3 regions of the Brevibacillus sp. FSL K6-0770 genome follow, and region 2 is predicted to be linked to each of the others. Evidence: riboswitches for the same ligand, from Rfam matches in the RefSeq annotation. Region 2 holds a riboswitch; each other region holds the start of a gene.

Region 1 (5,739 bases), 2.0 Mb from region 2:
GCAGCGAGAAGCCTTGCAGACGAATGCTCAGCGCATCCATCAAGCCAAACAAAAAGCTCGACGCCAGTATTCCGATTGGATGGGACTGCCCCATCATCATCGCCACCAAAGCGATAAAGCCGCGTCCGGCGGTCATGCCCTCGGAGAACATCGTCACCTGGCCCAACGAAAGCTGTGCTCCTGCAAGCCCGCACAAAGCGCCGCAGATGACGATAGCCAGCACCTGCAAGCCCGTTACTTTCAACCCGAGGCTGCGAGCCGCAACCGGATTCGATCCGACGGCAAGAACCCGAAAACCAGTGACAGTCTTGTAAAAGAACACATAAAGCGCAATCGCAGCCAAAAACGCGAAATAAACAAGCGGAGAATGCCCGGAAAATACCTCGCCGACACCCGGAATATCTTTGATCACAGGGATGTCCCACTTCGGCAAGCCCGCCATATCTTTATCGTAAAAAGCCCCTTTGACGCCAAAAATCGCCCGCAGCGCAAACGTCGTCAGACCGAGCGCGAGGAAATTGATCGCTACCCCGACGACGATCTCGTTTGCTTTGAGCTTGATCGTCATATAGGCAAACAACAGAGCGAACAAAACACTCGTCGCCGCCGCAATCAAGATCGCCAGAAACAAATTCCCGGTAAAGTGATTGCCAACGATCGCGGAAAAGGCTCCGGCCAGCACCATGCCTTCCAGCCCCACATTAAAAATGCCTACACGCGAGCACAGCGCTCCGCCCAAAGCAGCCAGCAATATCGGTGTCACCATGCGAATGGTAGAACTGACGAGGGACCAATCAAGCAGCTCCATGCGATTCTCCCCCTTTTGCTTTCCGCTGTTTCCACCAGTCGTAGCTGAATTTTGCCGAAATAAACAGGATCAGCACTGCCGAGATGACGCTTGCCAACTCCAACGGCACGTCTGTGTTCCGCTCCACGCCCATCGCTCCAGTCTGAAAAGCAGCCAGCAGGATCGAGGTAAAAATAATCCCGACCGGATGGGAGTTTGCCAAGAGCGTCGCCATCAGGCCCGTCCAGGCGAAGTTCGGTACAGTCAAAGCGCCATCGACAAAACGGTAGTGCGCCCCCAGCACCTCGACCGTCCCTGCCAGGCCCGCCAGACCACCGCTGGCAAACATGCCTGTCAGCATGACGCGGATGCGGTTGATCCCCCCGTATTGAGCGAACAACGGGTTTTGCCCGAGCATTTTCACTTCATAGCCGAACGGCGTAAAGCGGATGACCCAGAACAGGATCAAAGCGCCGACAATGGCAAACAAAAACCCGGCGTGCACGCTCATCCCTGCGAACAGCTTGGGAAGCCAGACGCTCTTGTCCAGCATGACCGTTTGCGCCAAAGCTGCCGAACCAGTCCTGTCCCGAAACGGCTCCGTGACCAGATAGCTGGCAAACAAGACGGCAATGTAGTTGAACAGCAAGGAAGAAATCAGCAGCGGAATCCGAAACCGCGCTTCCATGATGCCCGGCAATAGCCCCCAAAGCCCGCCAACGGCCATTCCCGTCACAATCGCAGCCACCAGCTTCACGATTCCCGGCGCAGGCAAGTAAATGGCTACCAGCGTAGCACTGATAGCGCCAAGCACCATCTGTCCTTCTGCCCCCAGATTGAATACTCCCGCCCGAAAAGCAAGCGACAGCCCCAGGGCGATCAGCATGATCGGTGTTGCTCTCGCCAACGTGGAAACGAAGAAGTAAAAGCTTCCGAATGCTCCCTTCCACATTTCCTGATAGGTGCCCAAGATCGATTCCCCTACCGATGCGATGACGAGCGCCCCGATCAACAGGCCGATGACAATCGCCAAAAGCGGCTGAACCAGTGATTTACACAGCTCTTTGATTGCTGCCATGAACGCTTCCTCCCGCCATTAACACGCTGATTTTTTCCTCGGTTGCCTCTTTGCGCGAAAGCTCTCCGGCGATCCGCCCTTTGTACATCACCAAAATGCGATCCGACAGCGCCAAAATTTCCGACAGCTCGGATGACACCAGCAAAATTCCGTCTCCTGCGTTGCGCTTGTCGATCAGCGCCTGATGGATGTACTCCATCGCTCCGATATCGACACCGCGCGTCGGCTCGGCTGCGATCAAAAACGGGGTTTCATGCCCCAGCTCCCGCGCGACGATCAGCTTCTGCAAATTTCCGCCCGACAAATTCCCGGCAAGCTCCTGAAGCTGCCGCGAACCAGTCTTGATCGCGAATCGCTCCACCCAGCCAGTCACAACCTGGCGAAAAGTTTCCCGCAGTACGATGCCGCGCCGATTGAATGCAGGCTTGCGCTGATAGCCCATCAACGCGTTCTCTTCGACACTTTCCAGCTTGGCGGTTCCCCACATATAACGATCCTCGGGAATATGGGCCAGACCCGCTTCCCGGATTGTCGCCACAGATTTGTTGGTGACGTCCTTGCCGCCCAGCCGCACTGTTCCCTCCTGTGCCGCCCGCAAACCGCTCACGGCTTGCAGCAACTCGGACTGTCCATTGCCAGAAACTCCGGCAATTCCCACGATCTCGCCGTGATGGACGGTAAAGCTGACCCGGTCGAGCAACGTCTGCTTTTCGCGCACCGACAAATTTTCCACCTGCAAAAGCGGTCCCTGCTCCAAAGCGACGCGCTCACTCAGCTCTTGCAGCTCGCGGCCGACCATCAACCGGGCCAAATCGTCCACATTCGTCTGCTCGCGCGCAACCGTACCCGTCACCTTGCCGCCGCGCAGCACCGTGATGCGATCTGCTACCTCCATTACTTCCTGGAGCTTGTGCGTAATCAAAATCACGCTTTTCCCGCTCTCCGCCAGATTGCGAATCGTTTGCAGCAAGTCGCGAACCTCCAGCGGAGTCAACACAGCGGTCGGTTCGTCCAGCACGATGATGTCTGCGCCCTGGTACAGCACTTTCAAAATCTCGACCCGCTGCTGTTCTCCCACCGAGCAATTGGACACTTTTGCCTGTGGATCAATCGGAATACGGAACTTTTCGCTTAGCTCGCGCACTTTTTGCACAGCGTCATGGCGGCGGAAAAACCCGGCCTGCTGCGGTTCGTAGCCAATCACGATGTTTTCGGCCACGCTGAACTCGCCGAACAGCATGAAGTGCTGGTGCACCATCCCGATTCCGTTGCCAATGGCGTCCTGTGGCCCGCGAAAAGCGACCGGCTTGCCGTTTAGCACGATATCGCCGGACGTAGGCTGCTCCATGCCGTACAACATCCTCATCAACGTCGTCTTGCCCGCTCCGTTCTCACCGACGATCGCGTGCACTTCTCCGGCAGCAAGCGAGAACGAGACCTTGTCGTTTGCAATAAAATCTCCGTATTTCTTGGTCATGGCGCGCATTTCCAAACGATAGGTCATCCTTGCTCCCCCTTCTTTACGCTTTCCTTTCGCATATAAGGAAGACCGACTACACAGCCGTAGTCGGTCACAATCAAGCTCTGTGCACTAGCTTTTAGAACGATCCGGCACTTTGCGGGTACCAGCAATGATCTCTTCACTGATCGCTTTTACTTTGTCCACAACTTCCTGGCCGATGAAAGCGTTCAGCGGTGTTTTGCTTTCGTGAGTCACATACGTTACGCCTACGCCTTTTTCTTTCAATCCGTAGTTGACGACACCTGGTTTGAAAGAACCTTCCACAAACGATTTCACAGTTTCATACGCTGCTGCGTCTGTCCCTTTCAGTTGGGACAATACGATGTGCTCAGGGTCAATCGTCGTGCGGTCAACGTCTTGTCCTGCTGTAAAGAAGCCTTTTTCCTTCGCGGCTTCGAATACGCCGAGATCGCCTACCGCAGCTGCTCCGTTGATGAAGTCAGCGCCTTTGGATGCTTGCAGCAGAGCCAGCTCTTTCGCTTTTGCCGGGTCAGTGAAGCTGCCCACGTAGTTTACCAGAAATTCTGCATTCGGATTGGTCGATTTCAAGCCTTCCTGGAATCCGCCTGTCCATTTTTTCAGAAGCGGAATGTCCATTGCGACAACCATGCCGACTTTGTTTGTTTTCGTGGCAAGACCTGCCGCCGCCCCCATCAGGTAAGCTGCTTCCTGCTCGCGGAAAGTAACGCTGCGCACATTTGGCAAATCGACTACTGTATCAATAATCGCGAAGTTGCGATCAGGGTTTTCTGCGGCTACTTTTTTCAGTGCGTCTTCTGCTTCAAAAGAAGAAGTGATGATCAGGTCGTAGTTTTCCGCTACGGCTACGCGCAAGTTCTCTTCGATCGCACCATGGTCAGTCGACTCGATGCTTTTTACTTCCGCGCCAAATTCTTGTCCTGCTTTTTTCGCGCCCTCGTCCATTTGCTGGAAGAATGGGTTCACGCCGATTTTTTCCGGCAAAATCAAGGCAACGCGTTTCTTCGCTGCACCTTCTTGTCCTGCCGCTTGCTCTTTCGGCTTATCAGTCGATGCGTTCCCGGCAGGTGCATTCCCGCCTGCTGAACAACCCGCAGCCAAAACAGCAAAAGTAGTCAATGCCAACAACAACTTCTTCATGGTGTCTCTCTCCCCTATCTGAACGTTCTCCGTTTTCTCTATCCTAACCATAATGTACGGTTTTTCGACAAAAAGATCAATACTAAACACGAATATTTCACATTAAAATTATTTTATCGTTCGTTATTCCTCCTCTATCCATCCTCCCCTTCTAACGAAAAAAAACTCTTCCCGAAGGAAGAGTTTGCGTCCGAAGCCGTCCTCTTCCTCATCTGTCAAAACCCCGGTACAGGTTTTGCAGGAATTGGCACCTTTCTGTACATGTCTCGCATGTCCAGTGGTTGCCGGGCTTCATAGGGCCAGTCCCTCCGCCGCTCTCGATAAGGTAGATCATCTATTGAGTTACAATGAACTTATTCTAGCAGAACGCTCTGAAAAAGCAATTGTTTTTTCAGATTGTTTCCGCCAGTTTGTTTATTTCGTTTGAAAGGTTTGCTGGAGTCGATGCGACAGGTTGCTAAGCTCACCCAGCTCTTCGGTAATTTCCCGCACCTTTTGATGCTGATTTTCTGCGGTGGCAAAAAGCTCTTCCAGGTTGGCAACCGATTGTTCGGTGACGGCCGTAATCGTCGACATCTCCATCGCCACTTCGCCTGAACGCATTTTGACCCGGTTCATGCTGGAACCGACATGCTCGGCCGCTTGCAGGAATGCCACCATGCCGGAGCGCACTGCCTCGATCGAAGCCACCGTTTTTACAGCCAGCTCCTGTCCTTTGGCTACAGACGCCTCTCCGTTGCTGATTTGCTGCACAGCGTTCTCGCTCTCCTGATGGAGCGATTTGAGAATTTCCGTAATCTCCTGGGTAGCGGTCGCGCTTTGCTCAGCCAGCTTGCGCACTTCGTCAGCTACTACAGCGAAACCGCGTCCATGCTCGCCAGCCCGCGCTGACTCGATGGCGGCGTTGAGCGCCAAAAGATTCGTTTGCGTAGCAATCTGGTTGATCGCTCCCACGATTTCTTCTACCCGGTTCGCCTGGCGATTGAGCTGGTGAATCGTCGCAGCAGCCACATTGACCGCAGACACGATCTGTTCCATTTGCTGCGAAAGCTCGTTCATCATGCCCACACTGTCTTTCAGGCGCTGGTTGTTTTGATCGGACTCGCTCTTCATCGCATTCGTCTGCGTCGTTACCGCCACGATCTCCTGGTCGATCGACTGCACCTCTTCTTCGATCTTCACAGTCGAATTGGCCTGCGATTCCATGCCAGTCGCAACTTCGCGAAACGCAAT
Region 2 (5,739 bases):
CCGGATTGATTTTCTCCATTCCCTTGATTATGACTTCGCGCTTTGAGATCATCGGTCAAGACGTTTACCTCAAACGTTCCCGTGCGTTCTTCTTTATTTTGGCAGGGCTTCTGATCATCCGGCTGATTATCAAGCTGGTGATCAACGACAGCTTCACCCCGATCCAGACAGGCGGCTTGTTCTTCCTGCTGGCGTTCGGCATGCTGGTTCCGTGGCGCATTGCCATGCTGTACATGTACCGCCAATTGACGAAAAAGACGTTCGGAACGCATTGATCGCCGGCGATGTTGATGTCGCAGAAAAGAAAGAGCAACCTGATTCCTTTTTTCGCAAAGGGAACGGGTTGCTCTTTTTTCTATGATTCAGTTATTCAGTCAAGTGCGTTTGGAAAAACTCAACGATGTGGCTAATCAGTTGCAAAAAGCTCTAAGGCCCGCCGTGAATGAGCAAACACACTCACTTTTTTCTCAAAACAAAAAAGCCGTCCCTGTTCGGACAGCTTTTTGCCTGCTGATTGATTTCGCCCGCTCTTTTCACTACGACCTACACTTGCCCGTTTGCCCTAAAACTCCACGTAAAACGGATGCTTTTCCTCCTGCAAACATAAAGAGATGCGCTGTCTGAAATTGCTCCAGGTCACCTTTTGCAAAGCTTCCTCGATCGGAAAGAAGCCCGACTCCAGACACTCAGGCGTTGTGATTAGTTTTCCGCCGATCGGTCTGGCGAGAAACAGGGCGTTGCAGATCGACTTGCTGACATTTTGAAACACGCCGCAAAATTTCGTCACTTCAATGTCCAAGCCGCATTCTTCCTTCGTTTCCCTGATCGCTGCTTCGCGGATGGACTCCCCTTGCTCCACCTTTCCGCCGGGCATTTCCCAGCCCCGTCTCGGCCCTTTGATCAGCAGCACTTCGTTGCGATCATTGACGATAATCGCCGCAGCGGACAAAGAATGCTTGGGTGATGTCACAAGCTCGCCTCCTTTGCGCCATTTTCTTGCTTTGCCCCTCGTTACTTTCTAGCAAATTCAAATCAGGTACGTCCCGCCACAAATGGAGTGCGATTCGTGAAGCGCTTTTGCCGCGCCTACTCTTGCAAAAAAAGGACGCTCTCCGCGCGATTGCAGCATCCGCTTGGCCGATCCATCCTGCTGCGGTTCACACAGCACGATATTTCCGCCAGGTAAAGCAAGCGTCAGGCAACGAGCGCCCATTTGCTCATCGTCGAACACTGCTTGGCTCGGCAAGCCGAACCACCGCGTCCAATCCGCTGCTGCCGCTTCCAGATCGGAAACAGCATAACCAACCGCTTGCAGCTCCGTCGCGCCATTTGGATGCGGAGCGATGATGCCGCGCTGTGTCAAATCGGCTTTGCGCTCCTCGTCTGTCTCGCTCCATTCAATCAGAAACGGCATTTGTCTCGCACTGTGCGGGTCTTCGGCAAACAGCATGCGCCACTGCAAAATCTTCCCGTCGTCTCGCGTGCGGCTGCCCGCTACCGGCCCTGTCACTTTGAGACCAAGTGACTGAAATCGCTCTACCCACGCGTCCATTTGCCGAGTGCGCAGGGCAATTTGCCCAAGTCCCTCACCGCGATTCGCCTCCCAGACCAGTTGCCGGATGAGCGGATTGTCGGATTGCTTGGCGACAGCTGCCTCCTCCACCGCCAAAAACTCCACATAAGATAGTCCCAAGTAGCTGAGACTGTTCCATGTTCCCCAATGGGTATGACGTCCGCCCGCGACAGCGTGAAAGCCTGCTTCCTGAAAAAGCCGGGCAGCCTCTCCAGGGGGACGGTGCACGAAATGAACCAGATGATCGAAGGAAAGCTGCATCTTTTTTCGCCCCTTTTCGTATTAGCTCTATAATAACAAATTCACCCATTTTTCGTTACCGTTGAAAGGAGCATAATGAATCAGACGCAGCAAAACCTAAAGCACATCCGGCGAAAACAACGACAAAAGAAGGGGCAAAGGATGGCGAAGCAAACGCTCTTGTTCAGTCTGCTCGTCATCCTTTGCTCAGGGATTTACTTCGCTTTCGACAAGCTGGGAAGCCATTCCGCCTCCCCTGAACACGATTCCGCACCACCTCCGGCTGTTGCCCACGAGCCGACTGTCCGGCTGACCTTCGTCGGAGATGTGATGATGTCCGGAAATGTGGAAAAAACGTTGCTCGAAAAAGGCTACGACTACCCGTTCACGCACGTCCGTTCCCTGTTTTTGCAGGATGACTTTACCATAGCCAATCTGGAGACGCCACTTACCACAAAAGGCACGCCTGCCGACAACAAACAATACGTTTACAAGTCCTCTCCTTTGGCTGCGCCTGCGATGAAAGCAGCAGGGATCGATGCGGTCAACCTGGCAAACAACCATTCGATGGATCAGGGCGTGGCCGGATTGCTCGACACGTTTGACGCGCTTGCCAAAAACGGGATCGCTTACCTCGGCGGCGGCAAAGACTCTGTGGAAGCCTTCACTCCCGTCGTGGTGGAGCGAAACGGCATCAAGCTCGCCTTGCTCGGATTCAGCCGGGTCATTCCCGAAGTCAGCTGGTTCGCCACGGAGAAACAGCCTGGACTGGCTGGCTCCTATGATTCCGCCAAAGCCGTCCAAGCGATTCAACAAGCAAAGGCACACGCTGATCTCGTCGTCGTGATCGCCCATTGGGGCAAGGAACGGGAAGACTTTCCCGTCGATCACCAAAAAGAATTGGCCAAAGCTTACATTGACGCAGGAGCAGACTTGATCGTCGGTGGTCATCCTCACGTCCTGCAAGGCTTTGAACGCTACAACGGCAAGTGGATTGCCTACAGTTTGGGCAATTTCATTTTCACCCGCTCGACGGAGCCAAAAACGTGGCAGACGATGGTACTGCAAGCAAGCTGCACAAAAGACGCTTCCTGTGAACTGACGATGCTCCCGTTCCATGCCGAGCTGGGACGAGCGGTACCGATGAATGACACGGATGGGGCAGCGCTTCTGCAACGAATCGAATCACTGTCGGAAAACGTTCAGATTGAAGCCGATGGTCACGTACAGGCACGCTCATGATAAATGAGGCGTGCCCGTTGCCTTTTTTGGCGAAACTTTTCCATATTGCTTTCGTAGACCATAGTAGAACCACTTTTTCCAGCGAAAAGGAGGCGGCACATATGACCGGATTGATTATCACCGTATCGGCGATCGGCCTTATTATACTCTGCAGTTATTTCATGACCAAATGGGAAAAAGTCGTCTTCCCCGGCAATCAGAAAAACGGGCCTTCAGATACCGATCAACAGCTCTCGGATAAAAAAAGCAAGTAGAAAGGATCAGCGCTGATCTAGACAGACTGCGAGCTATGCCGATTCGATCAGCGGGAAGCAGCGCACGGAAAGTCCGAAGTCACTTTTCAGCACTTGCTCATGCTCTGCGCGAATACCTGTAACGATCAAGCCCGCGCGCAGCACACCGCCCAAGTCGAATTGCACCTTCAATTTCGTCACGTTCACGCCAGCCTCCCGCAAGAAATGCAGCACGCGATCAGGTGTGGCGGCGATACACGAGCCTTCCAAATAACACAGCACCCGTTCGTCTTGCCCTTGCTCCAACTGAGCCGCGGCATTTTTTTCTGTCCAAACAGGATGCGGCGTAAATGGCTGGGTCAACAAGTAAGCCAAATCTTCAACGACAGCGCTTGCGGTCGGCAGTTCGCCTGCACCCCGGCCCGTAAACAACAGGTCGCCCACGATGTTCCCGGAGAGCTGCACCGCATTGAACGCATCCTGGATTTGCGCCAACGGATGGGCAATGGGCAGCACAGTCGGCTGAACCGAGAGGCGGATGCCTTGCTCGGCTTTTTGTGCCTGGGCAATCAGCTTGATCCGGTAACCCAGCTCGCTTGCGATCCGGATGTGTCCGGCAGACAAATCGGCGATTCCTTTACGCACGACATCCGCAAGCGGCAACGACTCCCCGTACACAAGCTGCGCGAGAATGTACAATTTGTACATGGCATCGAAACCTTCCACATCCGAACGCGGATCAGCTTCCGCATAGCCCAGCTCCTGCGCCTGCTTCAGCACTTCCTGATAAGAGAGCTGTTCCGCCTCCATTTTCGTCAAGATGAAGTTCGTCGTCCCGTTGAGAATACCGCGAACTCCTTGGATGTCATTTGTGCGCAAAAACTGCCGCAGCACACTCAAAATCGGAATCCCGCCAGCTACGCTCGCTTCATAAGCCAGATGCACCTGATGCTGGTTAGCCAGATCGACAAGCTCAGGGCCGCGTTTGGCGAGCAGCTCTTTGTTCGCCGTTACCACATGGCAGCCTTTTTCAATCAGGGCACGCACGTAATCATACGTAGGCTCGACACCGCCCATTACCTCCACGACAATGTCCACATCGCTTTTTAGCACATCCTCAAAATCGGTAGTCAAAAGCGCAGGATCAACCTGAACCGCCCGTTCTTTTTCCGAATCGCGAACCAATGCTTTGACAATCTCGATCCGTTTGCCCAACCGCTGCGCCAGCTTCTCCTGTTGCGAGCGAATCGTTTTGATGACGCCGCCCCCTACTGTTCCCAATCCCAGCAATCCTACTTTGATTACACCTGCGCTCATTATTACCACCTCATGTCATGTTTTGGAAAAATAAGAAAAACCTTCTTGCTAAGAAGAAGGTTTGGCATCAAGGTCCTTCTCCTTATCTCCCAGAACGATTTTCGTCCTGCAGGAATTGGCACCTTGTCACAAACTGCGTAACGGTTGCCGGGCTTCATCGGGCCAGTCCCTCCACCTCTCTAGATAAAGAAAACTATGAATTTTTGTTCTTTGCTAGATGTCAGTTCTCTCTTGTCTTTGAAATTGGGCAAATGTTTGCCTCGTTCCCACTTTTTCATACATCAAAAAACCTTCTCCGCTAAGAAGAAGGTTCGTCTTGACTGCTACGAGGCACCCGCTTCTTATCTATCGAGACGAAACGTCCCGCAGGAATTGGCACCTTGTCGCAAAAGCAACGGTTGCCGGGCTTCATCGGGCCAGACCCTCCACCTCTCTGGATAAGAACTATGATTTGCTATTGAGCCTATTCTAAGAAATTCCAATGCATTCGTCAACACAATTCTTTTTGTTTGCTGACAAGACTCGCAAGCAGGAAGACAGAACGGCAACCCCCTCAGCAAAGCAGCCGTTTCCACGCGCAAACACACTTTCCACTTCTGCCATGTTGCAGCAAGCGCACGTAACGATTCCTGCTTCGCTTTCCTCTGGCACTTCTTTTTCTTCAACATAGCCGCACCATGGACATATGAAAAGCTGAACCACGCCACTCCCTCCTTTTTCACGGCGACAATCTGGCAACGATATCCTTAAAAAGGCTCCGGTTCGCAAGCTTGCGATCCCTCACATTCGTACAAGATCTAGTCAAGTTGAATTTAATCGCGAGTCATCGTAGCCTCTTTGACAGGTAGATCAACCGCGAGACGCCCTGGTCCATTCGACGAACCGCTGCAAGCGAGAGGCAGCTTCAGCTCAGCTCTTTCGATTTTAGCCGCTTCTATCGCGAAGCTACTCCAGCGCCTCGATTAATCGCATCAATTTCGAGACAAGTTACCCCCTTCGACAGACCACACCAATCCCCCAAACAAAAAAAGCATTTTCCGACGACCGATACGATCGTTAGAAAATGCGCAAGCAAAGAGAAACGTATTCGTCCCCCTGCTGTCATGGCGAGTCCTCTAACACCTCCCTATCTCC
Region 3 (5,739 bases), 1.8 Mb from region 2:
GTTGGGAAGAGTTTGACCGCATTCCGGAGCAAGAAGTACCGCTGACGATTGTGTATAAAAAGCCGCAAAAACAGCGACTCGAAGGAAGCCACGAGCTGAACATGGGGCTGAGTGCCAGTGAGCAAGAGCAGTATTTGCAAAAAGCAGCGGCAGAAGCTCCGGTAGAAGCTGGGCAGGTGGACTTGCAAGTTCTCGCAATCAAGCCGAACGAGGATAACGGTCTGAAAGTCGTTGTTGTATTCCGCAACGGTTTGGAGAAGCGCCTGGAGTTTACCGAGGTGCCGATCCTGGTGCACGACAAGGATGGCGAAGCGGTTGCCCGCGTCAACTACACCTTGCAAAACATGAAGGTGGAAGCGAACAGCCAGCGTGTCTGGGCATTTGACATCCCGTCCTCTTCGATTAAAAAAGCAGGAGTAGACGTGACAGAGTTGACTGCTTTCATTCCGCAAGCGCGTCAAAGAAAAAAACAGGAAACATACGTAGCGCCTGAAACCGAAGACAATAAAGGTCTGCTGCAGTAATGAACGAAACCCTTTTTGCCACTGGTGAAAAGGGTTTTTCTACTGCCAAAACGTTCCAAATATTGGGGAATTAGGGTTGCAATTCGCCCTTTTTATCCGCTATGCTAGGACGAGGAATATCATACTCGAATACCTTTTTGAACGTATTGGGATTGATTGCAAAAGTTTGCGGGTATTCATACGTTAAGAAAACCTTCCGCTAAAGCGCGGCCTTATGACGGAAACGGCTTCGACAGAGGTTTTCTTGCTGCATGATTTGCAGGGAGAGAGGGAAGGACTGTTTTTTATGAAAAAATCAATTCAAGTGACCGTCGCACTGGCGCTGCTGCTCACCGTCGCTCCTTTGGAAGCCAGGCAGGCACTCGCTGCTGCTCCTGCCTCCAATGACAGCTACCTGAGCAACCAGACGCACCTGAGTCAAATCAAAGCGGACAAGGCATGGTCAGTGGTGAACAGCAATCAGGCGATCACGATTGCTGTACTCGATACAGGGGCCGATTACAATCACCCTGATTTGAAGGGGAATTTGCTCCCTGGTGTTAACCTGGTCAATCCGGGGAAAAGTGCGCAGGATGACAATGGGCATGGAACAGAAGTCATCGGGGTCCTCGGGGCAAAAGGGAACAACGGGATCGGCGTAGCCGGGGTGGTCTGGAACGCCAAAATTTTGCCCGTCAAAGTCTTGAACAAAAACGCATCTACTACGGATGTTGACATGATCGCCAAAGGAATCAACGCCGCCCTCGATCGGGGGGCAAAGGTCATTTTGATGTCTTTTAGCAGCATGGCTTACTCCCGGGCTATGAAAAATGCGGTCGACCGCGCGGAACGAAACGGAGCGGTTCTGGTGGCGGCGAGCGGAAATGAGGCAAGCCGTGTCGCGTATCCGGCAGCGTACCCGACCGTAATTGCGGTGGGGGCGATAAACGGAAGAAACCAGGTCCTTTACCAGTCGAATACAGGGCCGGAGATGAATCTGGTGGCACCGGGGCTTAATGTGTATACAACCAAGCTCGGCGGCAAATACGGTTCAGTTTCCGGAACATCTGTAGCAGCGCCTCAGGTAGCAGGCGCGGCTGCTCTCATTCTGGCTCGTCATCCCAAGCTTTCTGCTCTCGACGTCAGGCAGATGCTTTATCAGACGGCGACAGATATTGGCGAAGGCGGCTGGGATCGGCAAGCGGGCTACGGTCTTCTGGACGTAAACAAGGCAGTGCGCAGTGCGCTGTCCAGCGACTTTTTGGAGCCGAACAACGTTTTGGAGAGAGCCAAGGCGTTTCCGATCGAAGCGCAAGTCCGTGGCAATCTGGGGCCAAACGATACGGTTGACTGGTTCAAGATGGACGTTCCTTACGATGGAAAAGTAAGTCTCACCGCATCCGTAAACTCAGGCGTATCTTCAGCCATGTCAGCGACTTTTTATCCGGCAAATCGTCAGCCGGTCACTTACTATATCGGGAACGGGGATACGATAACGGTTCCTGCAAAAGCTGGGCGAATGAATATCAAGCTGGTGAGAAACGGTGGAGTTAATGCGTTTACTTATGTGCTGACGAGCAAATTCACCATCAACCCGGATCGGAATGAACCGAACAATACGATGGCTACGGCAAGGCCGCTGGTGGGCAACCAGATCAGCGTGACGGGCAATTTCCATGAGGAAGGGGATCAGGATTGGTTCTCCTACTATGTCCGCGAGTACGGGCATATGGACGTGACGGTCACACCTGATAACAAGCGAGTGGACTTGGTACTTGCCATCGGAAAGCAAGAGCCGGGAAAAAATACGGTCTGGGACCCGGTATACGATAACAGCGACAGGGATAATCCTTCCGAACGTGCAAGCAAGGACGTCTCGCCAGGAAAATACTACATTCGCGTCAGCGAGTATCAGCAAAATGCAATGAACGGCGAATATCGCCTCGATCTCGCCTTTACCCCGTTGAAAAAAGATGGGAACGAGCCGAATAATACGTATAGCAAAGCTGCTCCGCTTGCCAGTGGAGGAGTCATGTCAGGAACCATTCCGGCGTCGACAGATTCAGACTGGTTTCAATTTACATTGGATGCGGAATCGTACGTCACAGTTCGCGCTCCGTTCATCCCGGTAGCAAGCGGGTTTCACATCGCCCTTTACAATGAGAAAAACATGAACGTGGCGCTTGCTTCGACAACCGAAGTGGCAGAGCGGTCAGACCAAGGCAGTGAAATTTTCGGCATACGCCTGCCTAAAGGGAAGTATTTCGTGCGCATGAGCAGCATCGTGCCTTTCAAGTACGATTCCTACAAATTGACGCTCAGCCCGCAGCCGCTCATTTCCGGCTATCGGGATATTTCTAACCACTGGGCGCGTCCGCAAATCGCCAAGCTCAGCGACAAAGGCATCATCAAAGGCTTCGACGACGCAACATTCAAGCCGGATCAGGCAGTGACCCGCGCCCAATTTGCGACCATGCTCGTTTCGACGATGCGTGTCACCGGCTCGAAAGTAGCCAGTATGTACACGGGCAAGGACGTCTTTTCCGATTTGCCAAAAAAGCACTGGGCGTACAACACCCTTGGGGTAGCTTATCAGCTCGGAGTCTTGAAGGGGTATCCAAACAGTCAACTCAAGCCTGATCAGGCGGTAACGCGGGCCGAGATGGCCACCATGATCGCCAGGGCGAAAGGGGTAGCTGTGAATAGCCGCAGCGTGTCCTCTTATCGCGATGTTCCGGTCAACTATTGGGCATCGCCGGCGATCGAGGCTTTGACGCAAAAAAAGTGGCTGAACGGATATGGCAAGACCTTCAAGCCTCAGGGAACCGCTACGCGGGCCGAGGTTGTTGTATTGATCGCCAAATCGTACCAAGTATAAAGAGGCTTGACCAGCTTGTGCAAAAGGCGCTGTCCATGCGCTACAGTCATCATCGCTCGCTTCCCGCAGGCGATTTCATCAACGTTTTGTACAGGCTGGCCTGCTTCGAACCGGAGTTGTGGGAAAAGTCTATTGACACCACCCCGAAAAACAATTATTCTATAATCCGTAATGGATACTCTTATCCAGAGCAGGCGGAGGGACTGGCCCTATGAAGCCCGGCAACCGACTAGAGCGGTGCTAACCAGCAGGACGGAAATCTGTTCTGGCCGATAAGAGGATGAAGGAAGCTAAAAGCGCTCAAACCTTTTCCTCCGAAAGATGGAAAAGGTTTTTTATTTGCGTTTACGTCGATAAAATCCTGACTCGGCTACCAAACTATTTGTATGAGGTCAAAGGAGGTATTTTCTCATGGCTTTGCAAAAAGGTCGTCGTCTGTTCACATCTGAGTCTGTAACCGAAGGACATCCGGATAAAATTTGTGACCAAATTTCCGACTCCATCCTGGACGCCATCCTGTCCAAAGATCCAAACGCTCGCGTAGCGTGCGAAACTTCTGTAACGACAGGTCTGGTTCTCGTAGCGGGTGAGATCACAACCAACACTTATGTAGACATTCAAAAGCTGGTTCGCGAAACCATTCGTGAAATCGGCTATGATCGCGCTAAGTTCGGCTTTGACGCTGACACTTGCGGTGTTATCACAGCAATCGGCGAGCAATCCGCTGACATTGCACTGGGTGTAGACCAAGCACTGGAAGCGCGCGAAGGCAAAATGACTGACGCTGAGATCGAAGCGATTGGTGCAGGCGACCAAGGTCTGATGTTCGGCTTTGCTTGCAACGAAACACCTGAGTTGATGCCATTGCCGATCAGCATGTCCCACCAACTGGCTCGTCGTTTGACCGAAGTTCGCAAAAACGGCACACTCGCTTACCTGCGTCCTGACGGTAAAACACAAGTAACGGTTGAGTACGATGGAGACAAGCCTGTTCGCATCGACACGATCGTTATCTCTACTCAACACGCTCCTGAAACAACTTTGGAGCAAATCAAACAAGACCTGGTTGAGCATGTAATCAAACCAGTAGTTCCAGCTGAACTTCTGGATGCTGAAACCAAATACTTCATCAACCCAACTGGCCGTTTCGTTATCGGCGGACCACAAGGGGATGCTGGCTTGACTGGCCGCAAAATCATCGTAGACACTTACGGCGGATACGCTCGTCACGGCGGCGGCGCGTTCTCCGGTAAAGATCCGACAAAAGTAGACCGCTCCGGTGCTTATGCTGCTCGCTATGTTGCGAAAAACATCGTGGCAGCTGGCTTGGCTGACAAGTGCGAAGTACAAGTAGCGTATGCGATTGGTGTAGCACAACCAGTATCCATCGCAGTTGATACTTTTGGTACAGGAACTGTTTCCGAAGAAGATCTCGTGAAACTCGTTCGCAAACATTTCGACCTGCGTCCAGCTGGTATCATCAAACAGCTCGACCTGCGTCGTCCTATCTACAAACAAACAGCGGCTTACGGCCACTTCGGACGCAATGACCTGAATGTTCCTTGGGAGCAAACAGACAAAGCAGAAGTTCTGAAGCAAGAGGCTGCTCAACTGGCAAAATAAGCACGGCAAAGAAAGAGCCTGGTAAAAGCTACTGGGCTCTTTTTGTTATGGGAAGAAATTTCCAATTATTGGTGAATCCTGATCAAAGGGAAAATGTAGGACTGTGTCGAATCTCCTAGTGAGGAAGTGAAGGAGGGGTTTCTTTGCCGAACAAAAGGCTCTTCCTGACAGTGTTTATCAGTTGTTTACTGTTGGTTGTGACGATATTGGGGCTTGGTGATTTGTACCAGTCAAAAAAGAATGCGCAAAAAGTGCAACCTTTTCCCCAAGTCGATACGTCTATAAGCATAAGCGAGACGGAAAACGCTGAGCCAAACGTCACGCGAAACGAAAAAGCAACGGTAAAGCCGCAAAAGTGGTATAACAATCAAGTCGTCGTCCTGACGTATCATCATGTGACAGATGCTGCAGGCCAACGTTACGTGATTGCGCCCGAACAATTCGCAGAACATATGGCATTTTTGCACGAAAATGACCTGCATCCCATTACGCTGGATGAGTTTTTGCGCTTTGTCGATACCGGGAGCTTGCCGACAGAAAATGCTGTCCTGATTACGTTTGATGATGGCTACGAAAGTTATTATACGAAGGCTTTTCCGATATTGCGTACATACGGCTACCCGTCAGTGAACTTCGTGATTGCAGGACGCTTGCGAGATGTAGCCGAACGAAAACGGGAGAACATGACGACGCCACTCACGCGTCAACAAGTCATGGAAATGCTTCACTCTGGCT

What was found. A riboswitch is a leader RNA that binds a small molecule or an ion and turns the genes downstream of it on or off. The one in region 2 is predicted to bind S-adenosylmethionine.
Region 1: it holds a riboswitch for S-adenosylmethionine, as region 2 does, so the genes downstream of both, NST23_RS26770 (BMP family lipoprotein) here and NST23_RS17245 (homoserine dehydrogenase) in region 2, are expected to answer to the same signal.
Region 3: it holds a riboswitch for S-adenosylmethionine, as region 2 does, so the genes downstream of both, metK (methionine adenosyltransferase) here and NST23_RS17245 (homoserine dehydrogenase) in region 2, are expected to answer to the same signal.

Annotation. Positions count from the first base shown of each region.
Region 1 covers NZ_JBBOBQ010000001.1:5,627,100-5,632,838, forward strand. Annotated here, with positions in the region: gene NST23_RS26755 (ABC transporter permease) at 1-808, opposite strand, end outside; gene NST23_RS26760 (ABC transporter permease) at 795-1,865, opposite strand; gene NST23_RS26765 (ABC transporter ATP-binding protein) at 1,840-3,369, opposite strand; gene NST23_RS26770 (BMP family lipoprotein) at 3,457-4,506, opposite strand; SAM riboswitch class I at 4,712-4,833, opposite strand; gene NST23_RS26775 (methyl-accepting chemotaxis protein) at 4,921-5,739, opposite strand, start outside.
Region 2 covers NZ_JBBOBQ010000001.1:3,667,994-3,673,732, forward strand. Annotated here, with positions in the region: gene NST23_RS17220 (CcdC family protein) at 1-275, shown strand, start outside; gene NST23_RS17225 (NUDIX hydrolase) at 563-970, opposite strand; gene NST23_RS17230 (VOC family protein) at 1,028-1,834, opposite strand; gene NST23_RS17235 (CapA family protein) at 1,910-3,055, shown strand; gene NST23_RS17240 (hypothetical protein) at 3,157-3,309, shown strand; gene NST23_RS17245 (homoserine dehydrogenase) at 3,343-4,605, opposite strand; SAM riboswitch class I at 4,685-4,795, opposite strand; SAM riboswitch class I at 4,944-5,049, opposite strand.
Region 3 covers NZ_JBBOBQ010000001.1:5,419,349-5,425,087, reverse strand. Annotated here, with positions in the region: gene NST23_RS25785 (SLAP domain-containing protein) at 1-524, shown strand, start outside; gene NST23_RS25780 (S8 family peptidase) at 811-3,381, shown strand; SAM riboswitch class I at 3,560-3,660, shown strand; gene metK (methionine adenosyltransferase) at 3,793-5,004, shown strand; gene NST23_RS25770 (polysaccharide deacetylase family protein) at 5,148-5,739, shown strand, end outside.